Prochlorococcus marinus str. MIT 9313: one gene and its partner. The protein of the gene in region 1 binds, or shares a complex with, the protein of each later gene. Links are inferred from orthologs where the notes say so. Each region holds a gene or a part of one and is shown in the gene's direction. Other genes may lie near its edges.

Region 1 (4,470 bases):
AAGGCAGCAAAAAGTGTTTTATAAAATTTTCTCGGAAGATTATCTCGTCTTACAAACTCAAACGTTTAATGAGCAAATGGGATACTTGAACCAAGGTCAAACCAAACTTTTAGCAGAAGACAAGATGATTAATCTTTTTTGGGATTGGCATCAACACTCACTTGAAAAAGAACACCCATGGGATATACACCCCACAACCGCACATACAAATACAATTCATCAAGATATGTTGATGCTATACCCTCCTGCAAACCCACAGTTATCTCATGATATTAAACGTATAATTGATCGCAAAGTAGCCGTTAGACTATTCTCTATAATACTGATCATACTCGCGTTAATTTTTGCGCCAGACTTAGTTCAACAAATAAAGTCTGGCAATGTTTCAATGCCCATGGTTGGAACTCAAGAATAAAGATCTAATTTCTTAGAGATTTTGATTTTTATTGATATGAGTTCTGTTCAAGAATTAGGCCTTGCCTAACAATTGAACAAAACACTTCACTTGGGCCTCACAAGCTATATTTATAACTTGTCAATTTTGATGATTATTTAGCAACCATGCCTCTGAGCTCATTAGTTCGTCAGCTTCAGAAGTCGACTCTCACTGGTGAGTTGGTGGATAGAAGTAATCGAAACGACCGCTTACTGATGCGGGGAGCCGGGCGAGTCGGGCGCGCATTGATTGCAAGTGCAATAGCTCGTAAGCAGAACCGTCCACTGGTTGTGATCGTACCGACACTAGAAGAGGCCAATCGCTGGTCTTCGCTGCTTGCGATGATGGGTTGGTCGCATAATCATCTCTACCCAACAAGTGAAGGATCACCTTATGAGCCATTTGACCCCACAACAGAAATCGTATGGGGGCAATTGCAGGTTCTAAGTGAACTTCTTGGAGAATCATCCAGAAGTTGGGATCGAGCCATTGTGGCCACAGAAAGAGCTTTGCAGCCACATCTACCTCCTGTTGATGCACTCGCATCACAGTGTGAAATACTCTGTCGTGGAGAGCATATAGACCTGGAAAGCTTAGCCAATACTCTTAGCAAACTTGGATATGATCGAGTTACAACCGTTGATCAGGAAGCTACCTGGAGTCGTCGTGGTGACATCGTTGATATTTTTCCAGTAAGCAGTGAATTACCAGTTCGCCTCGAGTTATTCGGTGATGAACTTGACAAATTAAAAGAATTCGACCCAATCAGTCAACGTTCCCTGGATGAAGTTAATGAGCTTTGCCTAACCCCATCAGGGTTTAGTCCATTAATTGCTCATCAACTACGAGAGTCCATGCCCGATGGGCTTGACCGTCTTGTTAGTGAGAAGACTTTAGATCAACTATTAGAAGGTTCTACACCAGATGGTATAAGAAGGTTAATGGGTATTGCATGGAACAAACCTGCCTCGCTACTTGACTACATTCCTGCCAACTCCTTTATCGCAATAGATGAGAAGCGTCATGGCTCTGCACATGGAAAACTATGGCTTGAACATGCAGAAGAACATCACATTGATGTGGGTCAATCAATGGGATTGTCGACTGATGAACAAAAAAAGTATTGGCCTCCATTGCTTCATCGCAGCATCAAAGAAAGCTATGCAACCACAGATCGCTTTGCTGGCATTGATCTTGCCGAACTCCATGAAGACGATGGTTATGCAAATAGTTTTGATCTTGCCAGTCGGCCAATTCCAGCCAACCCAAACCAGTTCGGCAGGTTAGGAGAGCAAATCAAAAATTATCAAAAAGAACATCATCCCGTTTGGCTTTTATCAGCACAACCAAGCCGTGCTGTGGCTCTTCTTGAGGAGCATGACTGCATCACACGCTTCGTCCCAAACGCTAAAGATCACCCAGCCATTGAACGTTTGCTCGAGCAAAACACCCCAGTAGCTTTAAAGACAACTGGTTCTGTGGATTTAGAGGGGCTGATCTTGCCAGCCTGGCGTGTTGTTTTGATGACTGACCGTGAATTTTTTGGTCAAAAAACCCTTGGCTCTACCGGTTATGTTCGACGACGACGACGGGCGGCGAGTCGTACGGTTGACCCCAATAAAATGTGCTCTGGGGATTTCGTCGTGCATCGCAATCACGGCATCGGTCGTTTTCTGAAATTAGAAAAACTAGCCATAAGTGGTGAGGTCCGTGACTATTTGGTTATCGAGTATTTGGATGGAACACTCAGCGTGGCCGCCGATCAGCTCGGCAGCCTTGGTCGGTATCGATCAACAAGTGAATCGCCACCAAAACTTAATCGCATGGGAGGAACAACGTGGCAAAAAGTTAAAGAGCGCACCCGAAAGTTAGTTCGCAAAGTTGCGATGGATCTGGTCAAGCTCTATGCAGAGCGACTCCAGGCCCCTGGATATGCCTTCCCACCAGATGGACCATGGCAGATTGAACTAGAAGAATCCTTTCCCTATGAACCAACACCTGATCAGGTCAAGGCAGTCGTTGATGTAAAACGCGATATGGAAGCAGCACAACCTATGGATCGGCTTGTGTGCGGAGATGTTGGTTTCGGAAAAACGGAAGTAGCAATACGAGCGATCTTCAAAGCAATTACGTCTGGACGCCAGATAGCCATGCTTGCGCCCACAACAGTGCTAGCCCAACAACACTGGAGAACACTTTCAGACCGCTTCGCTCCCTACCCAATCAAGGTCGCTTTACTGAACCGATTCAGAACAAGCTCAGAACGAAAATCAATACTTAATGGCCTCAAAGAAGGGACAATCGATGCAGTTGTCGGTACCCACCAGCTACTCAGTAAAAACACAACATTCCAAAAACTAGGGTTGTTGGTTGTTGATGAGGAACAGCGTTTTGGAGTCAATCAAAAGGAAAAGATCAAAGCTCTTCGTAAGGATGTAGATGTTTTGACCCTTTCAGCCACACCAATTCCGCGAACCTTATACATGAGCCTTTCAGGGGTAAGGGAAATGAGTCTGATCACAACCCCTCCACCATTGCGCCGGCCTATCAAAACCCACCTAGCCGCTTTTGATGAAGAAGCAGTTCGTAGTTCTATCCGCCAGGAACTTGATCGAGGCGGACAGGTGTTCTATGTCGTTCCTCGTGTTGAGGGTATTGAAGATGTAGCTCGTCAACTTCAACAGATGCTGCCCGATTTGAAGTTGTTGGTAGCCCATGGTCAGATGGCAGAAGGCGAACTTGAGAGCTCGATGGTCGCCTTTAATGCAGGGGAGGCCGACTTGATGCTATGCACCACGATCGTTGAAAGTGGCCTCGATATCCCACGTGTGAACACTATTCTCATTGAGGATGCTCATAAATTTGGACTAGCACAGCTCTACCAACTACGTGGACGTGTGGGTAGAAGCGGTGTTCAGGCTCATGCATGGTTGTTCTATCCGGGTGACGCATCCCTCAGTGATACCGCTAGACAACGCCTAAGGGCAATCCAGGAATTTGCACAGCTAGGAAGTGGCTATCAACTAGCGATGCGAGACATGGAAATCCGTGGTGTGGGAAACCTTCTCGGCGTTGAACAAAGCGGCCAAATGGAAACCATTGGTTTCGATCTTTACATGGAAATGTTGCAGGAATCACTTGCTGAAATCCAAGGACAGGGCATTCCATCTGTAGATGACACTCAAATCGATCTGCCGGTAACAGCTTTCGTGCCAGCGGAATGGATTGTTGATGGTGACGAAAAGATCGCTGCCTACCGAGCTGCCGCAAATTGTGCTTCTCATGAATCACTGATTGAGTTGGCAGCTAGCTGGACAGACCGATACGGAGCCATTCCTGGTCCTGTGCAATCACTTCTCCAACTCATGGAGCTCAAACTCTTAGCTCGTCGCTGCGGGATCTCGAGAATTAAGCCAGAAAAGCCAAATATTGCGATGGAAACGCCGATGGAGGAGCCCGCCTTCCGGCTACTTAGGCAAGGTTTACCGCAACACCTGCACGGCCGACTGATTTACCAGACTGGAAGTGGAAATAAAGCCAAGGTGCTGGCACGAGGTCTAAGCGTCTTGCCTATGGAAAAACAGCTTGAACAACTGATGGAGTGGTTGCGTCTCATGGCCACACAGATTCCTTGCGAGGATGGATTAACTGCAATTCAGCAAAAGCAGCAAGCCATAGAGCGAGACGAGGCCGTCATTACCCCCTAAGCCCTTCCAGCGCAACTATATTAAGAAGTCTTTACAAAAGCGCAATTCTTCGTTACATTTGCGGAAATAGCGAAAAGTGCCTTGGGGGAATTCACTGAGATCGGGAACAATCAGGGAATGATGGGATTAATGAGCGGATTGTTGAGTCTCGCCGCCATTGCCATTTTTGCTGTTCTTCAAAGCGAAGCAGAAAACGATGACGACGACTCGAATTCAGGTGGAGATGGTGGCTTAATGCAACCTGTTACTTAGAGATCAAACGGGGCGTAATTATATGCCCTCGTACACATCCTGCAAGGTCATACATTAATCATTATTTAACAGAAA
Region 2 (3,826 bases), 1.6 Mb from region 1 along the record:
GATCAAGCCAATGCGGCGTTGCATCGCGAGCGTTCCAATGCAGCGGAGGCTCTGGAGGCGTCGTTGCTTGAGCTGTTGCCCCCTATGGGCCTTGCCAACATGCGTTTCAAGGTGGATCTCACTCCCTGTGATCCCGCTGACCATGGTGCGGATGCTGTGCAATTCCTGTTTTCCGCCAATCCTGGCCAACCGATGGCACCGTTGACGGAGGTGGCGTCCGGTGGTGAGATGTCCCGTTTTCTGCTGGCGCTTAAGACCACTCTTGCCGCGGTGGATGGGTCTAGCACGCTGTTGTTTGACGAGATTGATGCCGGCGTCAGTGGACGCGTTAGTGGAGCGATGGCGGATCTTCTTCAGACCCTGGCGCGTCAACGCCAGGTGTTTTGCGTCACCCACCAGCCGCTCGTGGCGGCCGTGGCCGATCACCATTTCCGGGTAAGTAAGCATGTGGAGGACGGCGTGACCCATTCGCGAGTGTCCCGACTGCGGGACACTCAGGAACGCCGCCAGGAGCTAGCTGACCTCGCTGGTGGTAATCAGGCTGATGCCTATGCAGCGAGCCTGCTGGACCAGCGCACAGCTTGAAGGCTTCGGTTCTTCCTAAGCTCTTGAGCTTTCCAACGGGTCCTGATGGCGCGAGCTGCTGCCAAGATCGCTGATTCAGCTGGCTCGCTGGCGACTCAGGACGACGTGATTCGCGTGAGGGGTGCCAGGCAGCACAACCTCAATAACGTCGACGTCACCATCCCCCGCAACAAGCTGGTGGTGTTCACCGGAGTCAGTGGCAGCGGCAAGAGTTCGCTGGCCTTCGACACGATCTTTGCGGAGGGACAACGCCGCTATGTCGAAAGTCTGTCGGCCTATGCCAGGCAGTTCTTGGGGCAGGTGGACAAGCCCGATGTCGATGCGATCGAGGGTCTCTCGCCGGCGATCTCGATCGACCAGAAATCCACCAGTCACAACCCGCGGTCGACGGTGGGCACCGTCACGGAGATTCAGGATTACCTTCGTTTGTTGTTCGGTCGCGCTGGCGAACCCCACTGCCCCAAATGTGGCCGCTCGATTAAGCCGCAGAGCATCGACGAGATGGTCGATCAGATCCTTCTTTTGCCGGAGGGGACCCGCTATCAGTTGTTGGCGCCGGTGGTGCGCGGCAAGAAGGGCACCCACACCAAGCTGATCAGTGGCCTGGCAGCAGAGGGTTTCGCCCGGGTTCGCATCAACGGTGAGGTGCGCGAGCTGGCCGACAACATTGAGCTGGACAAGAACCACAGCCACAACATCGAAGTGGTGGTCGATCGTCTTGTTGCCCGTGAGGGGATCCAGGAACGGCTGACCGATTCCCTCCGCACGGCTCTCAAACGCGGCGATGGTTTGGCGTTGGTGGAGGTGGTGCCCAAGAAGGGTGAGGAACTTCCCGACGGCGTTGAGCGGGAGCGTCTCTATTCCGAGAACTTCGCCTGCCCGGTGCACGGCGCTGTGATGGAGGAACTGTCGCCACGGCTGTTTTCCTTCAACAGTCCCTATGGCGCCTGTGAGGCTTGCCATGGCATTGGCCATCTGCGCAAATTCACCGTGGACCGGGTGATTCCGGATCCATCCCAGCCGGTGTACGCCGCTGTTGCTCCCTGGGCGGAAAAAGACAACAGCTATTACTTCTCTCTGCTCTATTCAGTGGGTGAAGCCTTTGGCTTTGAGATCAAGACCCCATGGAATGAGCTCACGGACGAACAGTGGGATGTGTTGCTCAATGGAAGCCGCGAACCGATTCTGATTCAGGCCGATAGCCGGTATCGCAAGGGCAAAGGGGGGTACACCCGCCCGTTTGAGGGCATTCTTCCAATCCTTGAGCGGCAGCTCCGTGATGCCAGCGGAGAAGCCCAGCGCCAGAAGTTGGAGAAGTACCTCGAGCTGGTTCCTTGTGAAGCCTGTGGCGGTCAGCGGCTCCGACCCGAAGCCCTGGCGGTGAAGGTGGGTCCTTATCGGATTACTGAACTCACTTCTATCAGCGTGGCGCTGACTCTTGAACGCATCGAAAAGCTGATGGGCGTTGGAGCAGCTAATGGATCTGAGCCTTTGCTCAATTCACGTCAGATCCAGATCGGTGATTTGGTCTTGCGTGAGATTCATATGCGTCTTCGCTTTCTTCTTGATGTTGGGCTCGAATATCTCAGTTTGGATCGACCCGCGATGACCTTATCTGGCGGTGAGGCTCAGAGGATTCGTTTGGCGACACAGATCGGTGCTGGTCTTACGGGTGTGCTTTATGTGCTTGATGAACCAAGCATTGGTTTGCATCAGCGGGACAATGATCGTCTGTTAGCCACGCTCAGACGTTTAAGGGATCTGGGTAACACTTTATTGGTGGTAGAACACGATGAGGACACCATTCGTGCCGCTGACCATCTTGTCGATATTGGTCCAGGGGCAGGGGTGCATGGGGGTCATATTGTTGTTGAAGGATCTTTGGATCATCTGTTGATGGCTGAAGAATCTTTGACAGGTGCATATCTCAGTGGCCGCCGCTCTATTCCTACACCTAGACAGAGGAGAGAAGGAAGCAGTCGCAGGCTTCGTTTGATTGATTGTGATCGCAATAATCTTAAAAATCTCACCGTAGATTTTCCTTTAGGGCGCCTTGTTGCGGTCACAGGAGTCAGTGGTAGTGGTAAGAGCACTTTGGTGAATGAGTTACTTCATCCTGCCTTAGATCACAGTTTGGGTTTGAAGGTGCCTTTCCCTCAAGGCTTGGGCGAGTTGCGAGGTGTCAATGCGATCGACAAGGTGATCGTGATTGACCAGTCTCCAATCGGCCGTACACCGCGCTCTAATCCAGCCACCTACACCGGTGCGTTTGATCCGATTCGTCAGGTATTTGCTGCTTCCGTTGAGGCAAAGGCTCGTGGTTATCAAGTTGGTCAGTTTAGTTTCAATGTGAAAGGTGGTCGCTGTGAGGCTTGTCGTGGTCAAGGGGTGAATGTGATTGAAATGAACTTTTTGCCAGATGTTTATGTTCAGTGCGATGTCTGCAAAGGTGCTCGATTTAATCGGGAGACCTTACAGGTCACTTACAAGGGCCACACCATTGCAGATGTTTTGCAGATGACGGTTGAGCAGGCTGCAGAGGTTTTTTCTGCTATTCCCCAGGCGGCTGATCGATTGCGCACGTTGGTTGATGTGGGACTGGGATATGTGAAGTTAGGTCAGCCTGCGCCCACGCTTTCAGGTGGTGAAGCTCAACGTGTGAAGCTTGCTACCGAGCTCTCAAAGCGCGCTACTGGCAAAACCCTTTATTTGATTGATGAACCAACCACTGGCCTCAGTTTTTACGACGTGCATAAGTTGATGGATGTTATGCAGCGTCTTGTTGATAAAGGCAATTCAATTATCGTGATAGAACACAACTTGGATGTAATTCGTTGTTCTGATTGGATTATTGATCTTGGCCCTGAAGGAGGAGATTGTGGTGGCGATCTTCTGGTCACGGGGACTCCAGAACAGGTTGCATCCCATCCCACTAGCCATACGGGCCATTATCTCAAGAAGGTGTTAGCGAAGCATCCTCCTGAGACTGTGTCTGTTGCAGCTTGATGATGTTTTTTCGTTCCCGTCTTTGGCTGTTTGCAATCAGTTTTGGAGCGGGGCTTGGACTTTTTCCAAGCTCTGCTCCTGCACTTGAACGCTTGGTGTTTGATCTGCCTGTACTGGAAAGTCAGATTGATTTTGAGCTTGGCGCTGCTCAGAGCGCAGGCGATCTAATTGATGCCAATCCCGATTTTGTGGAGTTGGATCGGGCTACGGATGGTGCTTTTGTGCGACTTCTCAA

Evidence for each region.
Region 2: the proteins of mfd (region 1) and uvrA are in contact, whole or in part, in a crystal structure (PDB 4DFC), measured with the Escherichia coli proteins. The link is inferred for Prochlorococcus marinus str. MIT 9313 from one-to-one orthologs.

Annotation. Positions count from the first base shown.
Region 1 is NC_005071.1:845,889-850,358, forward strand. The notes cover bases 188-4,343. They hold mfd (transcription-repair coupling factor), read left to right. Parts: upstream 188-561; coding sequence 562-4,143; downstream 4,144-4,343. Other genes in these bases: AKG35_RS04030 (aromatic ring-hydroxylating dioxygenase subunit alpha), read left to right, coding at 188-415; AKG35_RS13615 (hypothetical protein), read left to right, coding at 4,273-4,343. Outside these bases: more of AKG35_RS04030, read left to right, coding at 1-187; more of AKG35_RS13615, read left to right, coding at 4,344-4,395. UniProt on the Escherichia coli protein: Couples transcription and DNA repair by recognizing RNA polymerase (RNAP) stalled at DNA lesions. Mediates ATP-dependent release of RNAP and its truncated transcript from the DNA, and recruitment of nucleotide excision repair machinery to the damaged site.
Region 2 is NC_005071.1:2,402,005-2,405,830, reverse strand. What follows is about bases 280-3,791. They hold uvrA (excinuclease ABC subunit UvrA), read left to right. Parts: upstream 280-630; coding sequence 631-3,591; downstream 3,592-3,791. Other genes in these bases: AKG35_RS12085 (alpha/beta hydrolase family protein), read left to right, coding at 3,591-3,791; recN (DNA repair protein RecN), read left to right, coding at 280-585. In the rest of the region: more of recN, read left to right, coding at 1-279; more of AKG35_RS12085, read left to right, coding at 3,792-3,826. UniProt on the Escherichia coli protein: The UvrABC repair system catalyzes the recognition and processing of DNA lesions. UvrA is an ATPase and a DNA-binding protein. A damage recognition complex composed of 2 UvrA and 2 UvrB subunits scans DNA for abnormalities.